DNA from 3 places in the Bacillus sp. NPDC094064 genome. Region 2 is predicted to be linked to each of the others. Evidence: riboswitches for the same ligand, from Rfam matches in the RefSeq annotation. Region 2 holds a riboswitch; each other region holds the start of a gene.
What was found. Region 2 has a riboswitch for S-adenosylmethionine ahead of metK (methionine adenosyltransferase). Riboswitches for the same ligand answer to the same signal wherever they lie in the genome.
Positions count from the first base shown of each region.

Region 1: another riboswitch for S-adenosylmethionine. It lies ahead of mtnK (S-methyl-5-thioribose kinase); the one in region 2 lies ahead of metK (methionine adenosyltransferase).
Region 3: another riboswitch for S-adenosylmethionine. It lies ahead of ACQKNI_RS13090 (methionine ABC transporter ATP-binding protein); the one in region 2 lies ahead of metK (methionine adenosyltransferase).

Region 1 covers NZ_JBNNUI010000003.1:470,461-475,182, reverse strand. Annotated here, with positions in the region: gene ACQKNI_RS10225 (pyridoxal phosphate-dependent aminotransferase) at 1-691, opposite strand, end outside; gene ACQKNI_RS10220 (carbon-nitrogen family hydrolase) at 706-1,569, shown strand; SAM riboswitch class I at 1,641-1,781, shown strand; gene mtnK (S-methyl-5-thioribose kinase) at 1,873-3,054, shown strand; gene mtnA (S-methyl-5-thioribose-1-phosphate isomerase) at 3,051-4,112, shown strand; gene ACQKNI_RS10205 (YvrJ family protein) at 4,180-4,341, shown strand; gene ACQKNI_RS10200 (3-hydroxybutyrate dehydrogenase) at 4,421-4,722, opposite strand, start outside.
Region 2 covers NZ_JBNNUI010000004.1:293,031-297,752, forward strand. Annotated here, with positions in the region: gene ACQKNI_RS12055 (hypothetical protein) at 137-316, shown strand; gene ACQKNI_RS12060 (hypothetical protein) at 323-502, shown strand; gene metK (methionine adenosyltransferase) at 544-1,743, opposite strand; SAM riboswitch class I at 1,913-2,034, opposite strand; gene pckA (phosphoenolpyruvate carboxykinase (ATP)) at 2,275-3,861, shown strand; gene ACQKNI_RS12075 (ATP synthase subunit I) at 4,437-4,722, opposite strand, start outside.
Region 3 covers NZ_JBNNUI010000005.1:69,467-74,188, reverse strand. Annotated here, with positions in the region: gene ACQKNI_RS13105 (toprim domain-containing protein) at 1-173, shown strand, start outside; gene ACQKNI_RS13100 (thioredoxin family protein) at 177-485, shown strand; gene ACQKNI_RS13095 (hypothetical protein) at 638-982, shown strand; SAM riboswitch class I at 1,108-1,215, shown strand; gene ACQKNI_RS13090 (methionine ABC transporter ATP-binding protein) at 1,514-2,539, shown strand; gene ACQKNI_RS13085 (methionine ABC transporter permease) at 2,532-3,197, shown strand; gene metQ (methionine ABC transporter substrate-binding lipoprotein MetQ) at 3,220-4,032, shown strand; gene metQ (methionine ABC transporter substrate-binding lipoprotein MetQ) at 4,105-4,722, shown strand, end outside.

The DNA of each region.
Region 1 (4,722 bases), on a different contig from region 2:
CTTTGGCACCGTCTGCTTGTAAGAAACTAACGGGTTTTTGACCATCAAACCCAATAGCACCGTAAGCAAAATCATGAACAACTAATATATTATGCTTATTAGCAAAATGAATGGTTTCATCAAAAAAATCTTTTGATGCAGTAGCACCAGTAGGATTGTTTGGATAGTTTAAAAACATTAGCTTGGCTTGCTTGGCAATAGAGTCATCAATTTTCGTATAATCTGGTAAAAATTTATTTTCTGCAATAAGCGGCATTGTTTCAAATTGCGCTTTTGCTAAAGCAACTCCTGATAAATAATCTGGATAGCCTGGATCTGGAACGAGAATAGTATCACCAGGGTTTGTAAAACACATTGGTAATTCTACTAATCCAGCCTTTCCACCAAACAAAATAGCAACTTCAGTTTTTGGATTTACTACTACATCATATTCACGTTGATAGAATGTTGCCACGGCTTCTTTTAAGCTTTCGTGTCCGCGAAATGGCGGATATTTATGATGGATGGTCTTTTCTGCAGCATCTTGTAAAGCTTTTACGATATGCTGCGGTGTTGGTTGATCTGGATTACCTTGACCTAGATTAATAACATCGTGACCAGCTGCAACGACTTTGTTAACTTTTGCAACAAGTGAAGCAAAAAATTGTGTTGGCAATGATGTTACTATCTCAGAAGGTTGAAATAATTTCATACTTTCCACCTCTTTTGAAAGTTGTTACAATTCTAGTGACAAATGATATAATCTTTCCAGTATTTTGTAAAGAAAAAAATAAGAATGGGGCTGACAAAATGAAAGTCGCATGTATTCAAATGGATATTGTCTTTGGAGATGTAGAAAAAAATATTGAGAACGCTAAAACTAAAATTAGTGAAGCGATGAAGGAAAGACCAGATGTTATCGTCTTACCAGAACTATGGACAACAGGATATGATTTAACGAGACTTTCTGAAATCGCAGATAGTGATGGATTGAAAACGAAAGAAAAGTTGAAAGAATGGTCGAAGCAATATGGTGTACATATTGTCGGTGGCTCTATAGCGAAGCAAACAGAGCAAGGTGTTACAAATACAATGTATGTGGTAACTAATAAAGGAGAACTAGTCAATGAATATAGTAAAGTGCATTTATTTCAGCTTATGGATGAACATAAATATTTAATCGCTGGAAATAGTACAGGTGAATTTAAGATAGATGATGTAGAGTGCGCTGGTATAATTTGTTATGACATTCGTTTTCCGGAGTGGATGCGCGTTCACACTGCTAAAGGTGCAAAAGTTTTATTTGTTGTAGCAGAATGGCCATTAGTCCGTTTAGCGCATTGGCGTTTGCTTCTGCAAGCAAGAGCGGTTGAAAATCAGTGTTATGTTGTGGCATGTAATAGGGCAGGAAAGGATCCGAATAATGAGTTTGCCGGTCATTCTTTAATTGTCGATCCTTGGGGAGAAGTTGTTGTAGAAGCAAATGAAGAGGAATCCATTTTATTTGGAAAGCTTACATTCGAGAAAATTAAAGAAGTACGCAAAGGAATTCCAGTTTTTGCAGATCGTCGTCCAGAATTATACAAATAAAATGTTGACAAGTGATTTTTATTCTTGGTATAGTCTTCAACATAAAGTTAAAAATTCGAAAAATTATACAACTCTTATCAAGAGCAGGTGGAGGGATTTGGCCCGATGAAGCCCAGCAACCGACCGTAAAACCATTGTGAAATGGGGCGTTTATTACGCCAAAAGGCACGGTGCTAATTCCAGCAGAAAGTAAACTTTCTGGCAGATAAGAGGGGAGAAGATAAACTTCAAACCTCTTTCTTAGTGGAAAGAGGTTTTTCTTATGCTAGAAAAACCTCTGAATTAAAAAAGGGGGAAAAGACGATGGGATATTATTCATTAACAGAAGTAACAGCTGTACAATATGCGAAAGAACACGGCTATTTTGAAAAAAAAGCAAATGTAGTTTGTCATGAAATTGGAGATGGAAACTTAAATTACGTGTTCAAATTAGAGGATGGGGAGAAGTCGATTATAATAAAGCAAGCTCTTCCATATGCGAAAGTAGTTGGTGAGAGCTGGCCATTGTCTATAAAAAGAGCAACAATTGAAAGTAAGGCATTACAAATTTTTGCGAAGTATGTACCGGATTATGTTCCGGTAGTGTACAGTCATGATGAAGATTTAGCAGTTACAGTAATAGAAGACTTATCAAGGCTAACAATTACAAGAAGGGGATTGATAGATGGAGAAGGGTATCCACTTTTATCCCAACATATTGGCCGTTTTCTAGCACATGTTTTGTTTTATACTTCAGATTTCGGGTTAGAGTCAGAAGAGAAAAGAGTACTAGAAGGTGCATTTGTAAATCCAGACCTGTGTAAAATAACAGAAGATTTAGTGTTTACAGATCCGTTTGGACATTACGATACGAATAATTATGAGCCAGATTTACAGCTAGTGGTTGATGAACTTTGGAGTGATAAAACTTTAAAGCTAAAAGTAGCACAATATAAATATAAATTTTTAACGAGAAAAGAAGCGCTTATTCATGGTGATTTACATACGGGTAGCATTTTTTCATCACCTTCTGAGACGAAAGTGATTGATCCAGAATTTGCAACGTACGGCCCATTTGGGTTTGATCTTGGGCAATTTATTGCAAATTTATTATTAAATGCTTTATCGAGGGAAGAAGAAAAGAGAAGCATACTATTTTTCCATATAGAAAAGACATGGAGTTATTTTGTAGAAGCTTTTACGAAGTTATGGATTGGAGAAGGAGTAGAAGCATATACGAAAGAGAAACAATGGTTACCGATTATTTTGCAAAATATTTTTACTGATGCTGTCGGATTTGCAGGATGTGAGCTTATCCGAAGAACAATTGGCTTAGCTCATGTAGCTGATTTAGATGAAATAGCAAATAAAGAAAAGAGAATTCAAGCTAAGAAACAAGCGCTATGCTTAGGTAAAGAACTAATTAAATATGAATCTAAGAGCGCTGATATTCAACTGTTCCGAACATTATTTCAGCAGACAGTTTCTGGAGGGGTAAAAGCATGAGTACGATTGTTACTATTCCGAGATCTGTCAGTTGGAAAGGTGATGCAATTGCGGTATTAAATCAAACAAAGTTGCCACATAGTACGGAATACAAAACGTTAACGACTATTGAAGAGGTATGGAAAAGTATAGTACTGCTAGAAGTACGTGGAGCACCTGCAATTGGAATTGTAGCAGCATTTGGTTTGGCGCTTGCGGCAAAACAATATAATACTTTACATATTGAAGAATTTCAAAAGAAGTTTAATAGAGATTGTAACTATCTAGGAACTTCACGACCGACGGCAGTGAATTTGTTTTGGGCAATCGATCGCATGAGAGAATCTATTCGAGAGATTACTACAATAAAAGAAGCACAAAAAATATTAGAAGAAGAAGCACTTCACATTCAGCAGGAAGATGAAGAGGTGTGCCGGAGTATTGGGGAATATGCGTTAACATGTTTTACAGACGGTGATAACATTTTAACAATTTGTAACGCTGGAAGTATTGCAACTGCAAGATATGGTACTGCATTAGCACCGTTTTATATTGGGAAAGAGAAGGGCGTTCGTTTACACGCGTATGCATGTGAAACGAGACCCGTTTTACAAGGTGGGCGTTTAACGACTTGGGAGTTGAAGCAAGCAAATATTGATGTAACACTTATTACAGATAATACGGCAGCTCATGCGATTCGTACGAAAGAAATTGATGCGATTATCGTAGGCGCAGATCGAATTGTCGCAAATGGAGATACCGCAAATAAAATTGGAACAATGAATTTAGCTATATTAGCAAATTATTTCGATATCCCATTTTATGTTGCAGCTCCGTTATCTACTTTTGATATTACGAAAGAAACTGGAGCTGAAATTGTTATTGAAGAGAGAGATGAAACAGAAGTTACGAAAATTTTTGGGAAACAAGTAGCACCAATTGGAACGGATGTTTATAATCCAGCATTTGACGTAACACCGAATGAATTAATTACAGGTATTATTACTGAGAAAGGGATTTTACGAGGAGATTATAAAAAAGAAATTCTGACATTATTTGAAAGACAAGCTGAAATTTAATAGCTTGTTTTTTTATGCCTAAATTGTCCATTTTTTCTTATTTATATAGTGAAAGGAGGAGAGAAAGATGGAAGAGTGGATCAAGATGATAGGTAATGTAGGGTTTCCGATTGTTGTAACATTATATTTACTCCATCGGATTGAAAGTAAATTAGATGGGATAACTGTTGCAATAGAGAAACTACCGCAACAATTACTAAAGTACGATGATCCTCGTGATAAAAAATAAAGTTTGCTCTTCGTGAGCAAACTTTATTTTTTATCACGCATTACCTGCCCGTAAAAGCCCCACTGATTAAAGTTTCACTTTATTGAGCAGTATAGCCACCATCGATAACAACGGCTTGTCCGGTTATACCTTTTGCTTTTTCACTCGCTAAAAACATAGCATAATCAGCAATTTCTTGTACTTGTAATAAGCGCTTTTGTGGTACAAGTGGATAAATAACATCTTCTAAAACATTTTCAAGTGGTACATTTCGTGTAGTCGCTAAGTCTTGCAGTTGATTACGTACAAGAGGGGTATCGACATAACCAGGACAAAGGGCATTTACAGTAATACCATGGATAGCACCTTCTAAAGCTGCCACTTTTGTTAATCCAATTACGC
Region 2 (4,722 bases):
TTTAAAATTGTATGTACTGATGCCTGATGGTGGTATTCGTTACTATTTGACTAGTACAGCCATTCCACTTGCCCTTGCCTATATAGTGGATTTTATTTTTAAGCGTTCTATTTCTAAATACGGAGGTCTACCTATTATGGAACTTTATAAAAAATTAACAACAACATTCATCCTCTTATTCGTCGCTTCCATTACTGTTGGCTTTTCTCTAAAAGGAGCAATTCCATACGCTACATTAGTGAGCATTATATTTGCAACGTTATTTTTACTAAGCAGTGCATTTTGCGCGGGTAAAGCACGTCAAATGAAAGGTTGATTACATATGTTCCAGAAGAAACCGATCCTTTGTAAATCATGCGAAAAAGAAATACAAACGCATGAAAAAGCATGGATTTATATGCCATTTCCGACAAGCGGACTGACAAATATGAAAAAGTATATTGAGCTAGAAGGAAAAACATATTGTAATTCATGTATCCAAATAATAAGTAAAACAAAATAAAAAAAGCTTTGCGCTCACCGCGCAAAGCTTTTTTTCATATATTATAGACCAGCTTGCTCTTTTAAAGCTGCAGCTTTGTCTGTACGTTCCCATGAAAGATCTACATCAGTACGTCCAAAGTGGCCGTAAGCTGCTGTTTGTTTGTAAATTGGGCGACGTAAGTCTAGCATTTTAATAATACCAGCTGGGCGAAGATCGAAGTTGTTACGAACTAGTTCTACTAGTACGTCTTCAGATACTTTACCAGTGCCAAATGTATCAACTGAAATTGATACCGGTTGTGCTACGCCAATTGCGTATGCAAGTTGTACTTCTGCTTTTTCAGCAAGACCAGCTGCTACGATGTTTTTCGCAACATAACGAGCTGCATATGCTGCTGAACGGTCAACTTTCGTTGCATCTTTACCAGAGAATGCACCGCCACCGTGGCGAGCGTATCCACCGTAAGTATCAACGATGATTTTACGTCCTGTTAAACCAGCATCACCTTGTGGTCCACCAATTACGAAGCGGCCAGTTGGATTAATGAAGAATTTCGTTTCTCCATCCATTAATTCTGCTGGAACTACAGCTTTAATTACGTGCTCTTTTAAGTCACGATCGATTTCTTCCCATGTAACATCTGGGTGATGCTGTGTAGAAATTACAATTGTATCCACACGTACAGGTTTACCATTTTCATCATACTCAACTGTAACTTGCGTTTTTCCATCCGGACGTAAGTATGATAATGTGTCATCTTTACGTACTTCAGTTAAACGGCGAGCTAATTTGTGAGCAAGCGAGATTGGAAGTGGCATTAATTCTTGTGTTTCATTACATGCAAAACCAAACATTAAACCTTGGTCTCCTGCACCAATTGCCTCAATCTCAGCGTCAGTCATTAGACCTTCGCGTGCTTCTAGCGCTTGGTCAACACCCATAGCGATGTCAGCAGATTGCTCATCGATAGATGTTAAAACTGCACAAGTTTCTGCATCGAATCCGTATTTTGCGCGTGTGTAACCAATGCCTTGAATTGTTTCACGAACGATTTTCGGAATGTCTACATAAGTAGAAGTCGTAATTTCCCCCGCTACCAATACTAAACCAGTTGTTACAGTTGTTTCACAAGCCACACGTGCATTTGCGTCTTTTGATAAGATCGCATCTAAAATTGAATCAGAAATTTGGTCACAAATTTTATCTGGATGTCCTTCAGTTACAGACTCAGATGTGAACAGATGACGTTTTTTTGTCATGTGGTAAACCTCCCTACAGTAATTGTATATATTGTACGGAACTCATCCTTAATTTGCCACAAACTGCGACATACATTTATTCTCCCACACAAGCATACAGAAAAACCTTTCCCACTTTACATAGAGGAAAGGTTTAATTTGCTACTTGCATACTGCTTTTTGCCCTTCGCTCTTATCGTTCGAGACCTGTAGCCTCGCACAGGTTTTAGCACCTATTCACCTGTATTTACCAATACAGATGAGGTTGCTGGGCTTCATCGGGCCTGTCCCTCCGCCAGCTCGGGATAAGAGAGTATCCGTCCCAACCTATACTAAAGAAATGATATTCATTTGTCAATTAATATTCACATTTTCCCGAAAGTTTTTCTCAATACGTATAGAATGAAATATTAATAAGGAAATCATACATTCACACAAACAAAAATAAATAAATAGTATACATTATTTATATAATTGTGTTATACTCTTGGTGGGGATTACGAGAAATATTTCATTAGATGAAAATGAAAATGAAAAGGATGGTATATAAATATGAGTACTGTGAATGTCCAAATTGGTTTACATGAATTATTGAACGGAAGCAATGCACAGATTCAATTAAGTGTTCCGCAATTAGTGGAAAAAGTATTAATGCGAAATGAAGGGAAATTAACTTCTACTGGTGCAGTTTCTGCTTCAACAGGAAAATACACAGGACGTTCTCCTAAAGATAAATTTATTGTGAAAGAAGCATCGGTTGCTGACAAAATTGCTTGGGGAGCAGTAAACCAACCGATTTCTGAAGAACATTTTAATAAATTATATACAAAAGTATTAGAATACTTAAAAGAAAAAGAAGAGTTATTCGTCTTCAAAGGATTTGCTGGCGCTGACCGTAACTATCGCCTACCAATTCAAGTTGTTAACGAATACGCATGGCATAATTTGTTCGTACACCAATTATTTATTCGTCCAACTGAAGAAGAATTAACAACTCACGAGTCAGAATTTACAATCGTTTCTGCACCGAACTTCAAAGCAGATCCAGCAATTGACGGCACAAATTCTGAAGCGTTCATTATGGTTTCATTCGAAAAACGTATCGTACTGATCGGTGGCACAGAGTACGCTGGAGAAATGAAAAAATCAATCTTCTCTATTATGAACTTCTTACTACCTGAACAAGATATTCTTTCTATGCATTGCTCTGCAAACGTAGGCGAAGAAGGCGACGTAGCACTATTCTTCGGTTTATCTGGAACAGGTAAAACAACATTATCTGCTGATCCAAACCGTAAATTAATCGGTGATGATGAGCATGGCTGGTCTGATAACGGCGTATTCAATATTGAAGGCGGTTGCTATGCGAAATGTGTAAACCTTTCTCATGAGAAAGAACCACAAATCTTCGATGCAATCAAATTCGGTTCAGTTTTAGAAAACGTTGTCATTAATGACCAAACACGTGTCGCTGACTATAACGATACTACTTTAACAGAAAATACACGTGCTGCATACCCTATGCATGCGATTGACAATATCGTACTGCCAAGTGTTGCTGGACATCCGAATACAATTATTTTCTTAACTGCTGATGCATCTGGCGTATTGCCTCCAATCAGTAAGTTATCAAAAGAACAAGCTATGTACCATTTCTTAAGTGGTTACACTAGTAAATTAGCGGGAACAGAGCGCGGCGTTACATCTCCGCAAGCTACATTCTCAACTTGCTTCGGTTCACCATTCTTACCACTTGATGCATCTCGCTATGCTGAAATGCTTGGTGAAAAAATCGAGAAACACGATGCGAAAGTATTCTTAGTAAACACTGGCTGGACTGGTGGCGAATACGGCGTTGGTAAGCGTATGAACTTAGGTTACACTCGTGCAATGATTCAAGCAGCACTAAGCGGTGAACTTGCAAAAGCTGAAACAGCAAAACACGACATCTTCGGTCTTGAAGTTCCACTTCACGTACCAGGTGTACCTGACGAAGTGTTAATGCCTGAACAAACATGGGCTGATAAAGATGCTTACAAAGTAAAAGCACTTGAACTTGCAAATGAATTCAAAGAGAACTTCAAAAAGTTCGAAAGCGTTTCTGAAGACATTATTAACTTAGGCGGTCCAATCGCTTAATTACAAATTTTCTGTTGAAATAACCCTTTACTCATATGAATAAGTGCTGTGTAACCGTAAAGTTTCGCGTACTCACCGACAAAACCCAATGCGGCTTAACGGTTACACACACTTACATAAAAAAGAAGCTTACGTGAAAACGTAAGCTTCTTTCTTTATATGTTTCATAAAAGGCTCTGACTGCTTTCATCCACCGCTAGATCCTCTATTCCAACTTAAACCAACTTTCAATTTATACACTTAGATTTTCACACATGCAAAACATAGCTTCGAACATATAAATTATATTTCTACTCACTACATCCTTCTGGTTTTACTCCGCATAGGGCTAAAATAGGCTCTGACCGCTTCTATCCCTCGCTGGATCCTCTATTCCAACTTAAACCAACTTTCAGTTCATATACTCAGATTTTCACACATGCAAAACATGGCTTCAAACATATAAATTATATTTCTACTCACTACATCCTTCTGGTTTTACTCCGCATGGGGCTAAAATAGGCTCTGACCGCTTCTATCCCTCGCTGGATCCTCTATTCCATCTAAAAAAGCTTTTTAGCTTTTTAGCTTTTTCTTCATCTTTTCGTTAATTCTTTCTCATCTTTCATGCTATAGTAGCCTAAATTAATAACGATTAAGAAATAACCGCCCATAATCCCTACTGCAAATGCCCACATAACCATATGATGCTCAATTTCGTACATAATAATAGCACCCAAAATGGCAGCGGCAAAACGATTAAACATACCGAGCGTCGGTGCTTTCGTCTTCTTTACAATGCTATCTCCAAGCTTCTCAATCCGTCTTCCTAAAAGCCAAACACAATACATACTTACAACAAGTCCAATTCCAGCACCTAAA
Region 3 (4,722 bases), on a different contig from region 2:
ATGCTGATGATGCTGGAGAAAAGTTAAGGAAACAATTTCGAAAAGAATTTCCGCAAGCAGAGCATATTTATATCGATCGCTCGTACCGAGAAGTGGCAACTGCGCCGTCTTCACACTTAGCAAATGTATTATGGGGAGCTGACATTGACGTCTATACAGAATATTTACGGTAAGGAATGATAGAAGTGATTGACTGGACAGGAGCCGAAGCTACAGCCCTAATAGAGAACGAAGAAAAAACAGTGTTATATGTATATACTCCGATGTGTGGAACATGCCAATTAGCAAAAAAGATGTTAACGGTTGTTGAGATGACAATTGAGGATTTGAAAATTGGAATGTTAGATTTAAATTATGCCCCGCATTTAGCGAAAGAGTATGGAATCGAAAGTGTACCGTGTTTACTTGTTTTTGAAAATGGGACACTAATGAAGAAGATATATGCATTTCATTCGGTTGAATATTTATATACGGAGTTAAAGTAGGCGGCAAAGTTTTTGCCGCCTCGACATATTTCTTGGGAAATATGTCGAGATGCAGGGTGGGTACAGTATTTGTCGAGCGAAAGTAACAGGATTGCTCTTTAGTGAGAGGGAATGGTATGTAATAGAAAGTGATATGAAGGATGTGATTTAGGGTGAAATTATATTCTTTGCTGCAATCATTTGTAAATTACGCTAATGGTCAATACCATTTAGAACCACTTCTAAGACAAGGAGAAAGAATTGTCAACTTCCGTTTTGGGGATGAATGTTGTTCGTTACAAATTTCAAGAGATTATATAGAGTTGTTGAAAGAGGAAAGAGGAACAGAACAAATCGTTTGTGTAGACGAAGAAGATGTAGAACAATTGGTGAACGGAAATATACGATTACAAATGTTAATGAACGATGGACGTGTACATTATTCGGGGACGTATCGAACGATGCTAGTAGTCGAGTCGATGTTTCATATATGTAAACCGATGTCAGTAGGTGCTTAAAATTCTGAAGGTTCATTTTTTACGAAAATTTCTGTTGACACGGTGTGTGGATGTTGATACAATTCAATTCATAAAATATAGACAATTTCATAAATTACAAATCAGACGAAAATGTAATCTGATTTCTCTTATCAAGAGAGGTGGAGGGACTGTGCCCTGTGAAGCCCGGCAACCGTCAACTTATGTTGAAATGGTGCCAATTCCTGCAAAGCAAATGCTTTGAGAGATGAGAGAGAGGGATAATGTTGTTATATACGCATATAAACCTTTCTGCTTCTCTAAAGCGGAAAGGTTTTTTTGTTGTTTGAATGTGGAGGACATTCAAATAATAAAAGTAATGATAACGGTGGACTACACGCATTACAAATAAAAAATTGCGGAGTCGATCAAAAATCCAGCTTCAGCGGCTAGAATGTTCTATGGCTTCGCTTCTTCCTATGAGGCAAAAAACGCCTCTACGTCAGAAGCTCCATCCACTTCACATTCTAAACGAGCCGCTTACGCTTTTTATTAAAAAAAGGGGTGAACATCATGATCTTATTAGAAAATGTAAAGAAAATATATAAGGCAAAAAGCGGTGATGTCACTGCTGTAGATAACGCCAATTTAAAAATAGAGAAAGGTGAAATCTTTGGTGTTATTGGATATAGTGGCGCCGGAAAAAGTTCTTTAATCAGATTGTTTAATCAGTTAGAGAAACCAACTTCTGGCCAAATTACAATTGCAAATCGCGTGATTTCAGCAATTACAGGAAGTGAGCTTCGGAAGGCAAGGCAAGAAATTGGAATGATTTTTCAGCACTTCAACTTACTTTGGTCACGAACTGTACGTGAAAATATTGCATTTCCACTTGAGATTGCAGGCGTTGATAAGGAGAAGAGAAGAAAACGTGTTGATGAGTTAATTCATCTTGTTGGGTTAGAGGGAAGAGGAGACGCATACCCATCTCAGTTAAGTGGTGGACAAAAGCAACGTGTCGGGATTGCAAGAGCATTGGCTAACAATCCACAAGTACTTTTATGTGATGAAGCAACGTCAGCTCTTGACCCAGAAACGACAGATCAAATTTTAGATTTACTCCTAGATATTAATAAGCGTCTCGGTTTAACAATTGTACTGATTACACATGAGATGCATGTAATTCGAAAGATTTGTAATCGCGTTGCGGTAATGGAGAGAGGAAAGATTGTAGAAACGGGTCCAGTACTTGACGTATTCCGTAATCCGCAGCAGGACATTACGAAACGTTTTGTACAACAGTTAACGGATTCTGAAGATACAAATGAAACGATTGAAAGTTTAATTGAAAAATATCCAGATGGAAAAGTAATTCGTTTGCAGTTTATCGGTGAGGCTGTAGAAAGGCCGGTACTTCAAAGGTTAATGCAGCGCAGTGATATAGAAGTAAGCATTTTGCAAGGAAATATCGCACAAACGAATAACGGCTCTTACGGTAGTTTAGTCGTTCATTTAAATGGTGAGGAAATAGCGATCCAGCAAGCGATAGAAGGAATTCATCAAGATCAAGTAGAGCTGGAGGTGATTGCACATGGATAAGTTACTCACAAATGTTGATTGGAATCAAATGTTAGAAGCAACTGGTGAAACGTTATATATGACGGCAATCGCAGCTCTTGCCACATTTATTTTAGGACTTATTTTAGGATTGTTACTCTTCATGACAGCGAAAGATAATTTATGGGAAAACAAAGCGGTTAATACGGCAATTGGAGCGTTCGTAAACATTTTCCGCTCGATACCGTTCATCATTTTAATCATTTTATTAATCCCATTCACAAAAATCCTCCTTGGAACAATTCTTGGAGCGAGTGCAGCACTGCCAGCTTTAATCATCGGAGCGGCACCATTTTATGCAAGAATGGTTGAAATCGCACTTCGTGAAATTGATAAAGGTGTAATTGAAGCTTCAAAAGCAATGGGGGCAAAAACGAGCACGATTATTTTAAAAGTATTGATTCCAGAATCATTACCAGCACTAGTATCTGGTATTACGGTAACGACAATTGCTTTAGTAGGCTATACGGCAATGGCAGGAGTTGTTGGTGCAGGTGGCCTCGGGACACTTGCTTACTTAGAAGGATTCCAGCGAGGAAATAACGATGTAACAATCGTTGCGACAATTTGTGTATTACTCGTTGTATTTTTCATTCAATGGATTGGTGATCGTGTAACGACTCGTATAGATAAAAGATAATGAAAACGGGAGGATGTTTCAAATGAAAAAATTATTACTTACAGCACTTATTTCAACTTCTATTTTTGGGTTAGCTGCTTGCGGGGGAAAAGATAAAGAGGAAAATAAACTTGTTGTTGGAGCTTCTAACGTACCGCACGCTGAAATTTTAGAAAAGGCAAAACCGTTACTTGAGAAAAAAGGTATTGAATTAGAAGTAAAAAAATTCCAAGATTACGTGTTGCCAAATAAAGCGTTAGCGGATAAGGAATTAGATGCAAACTACTTCCAGCACATTCCGTATTTAGAAAAAGAAATGAAAGATAAAAAATATGATTTTGAAGTAGCAGGAAAAATTCATTTAGAACCAATTGGCGTATATTCTCAAAAATATAAAAGCTTAAAAGAGCTTCCAGACGGAGCGACAATTATTATGAGTAACTCTGTTGCGGACCATGGACGTGGTTTAGCGATTTTACAAAAAGAAGGCATTTTAAAAATTAAAGATGGAGTAAATCCAGTTAAAGCAACGCCAAAAGATATTTCAGATAATCCGAAAAATTTAAAATTCAAAACGGATATTGAGCCTGGTTTATTACCGCAAGTGTATAACAATAAAGAAGGCGATGCTGTTCTAATTAACTCGAACTATGCGATTGATGCGAAATTAAATCCAGAAAAAGATGCGATTGCGATTGAAGGAAATGATTCACCGTACGCAAACGTAGTAGCTGTTCGTAAAGGCGATAAAGATAAGAAAGAGATTAAAGCTCTTGTAGAAGTATTACACTCTAAAGAAATCGAAGACTTTATTAACAAAGAATATAAAGGGGCAGTTGTTCCTGTAAAAGAATAATTGCTGCGGGAGGGCTGGTGTATGCCGGCCCTTTTTATAACTACATAACTATAGGGGAGAAGGGGACGTCATATGAAAAAGATTCTACTGTCAGTTGTTACAGCACTATCTGTATTTACATTAGCTGCCTGCGGGGGGAAAGAGGAGAATAAGCTTGTCGTTGGAGCTTCTAACGTGCCGCACGCTGTTATTTTAGAGAAGGCACAGCCGATATTAGAGAAAAAAGGTATTAAGTTAGAGATTAAAAAATTCCAAGACTATGTGTTACCAAATAAAGCGTTAGCGGATAAGGAGATTGATGCGAACTATTTCCAGCACATTCCGTATTTAGATAAAGAAATTCAAGAAAAAGGATATAAAATTGTAAACGCAGGAAAAATCCATTTAGAACCAATGGGCATTTATTCTAAGAAATATAAAAGCTTAAAAGACTTGCCAGATGGCGGGACAGTTATTATGAGTAATAACGTAGCGGAGCGTGGCCGTATGTTAGCACTGTTACAAAAAGGTGGCGTTATTAAACTGAAAGATGGAGTAGACGTTGTTAAGGCGACAGTAAAAGATGTTGTGGAAAATCCGAAGAACTTAAAGTTTAAAACAGATGTGGAACCTGGACTTTCACCGAAGCTGTATGAAAATAATGAAGGGGATGCTTTATTTATTAATTCAAACTACGCAATTGACGCGAAA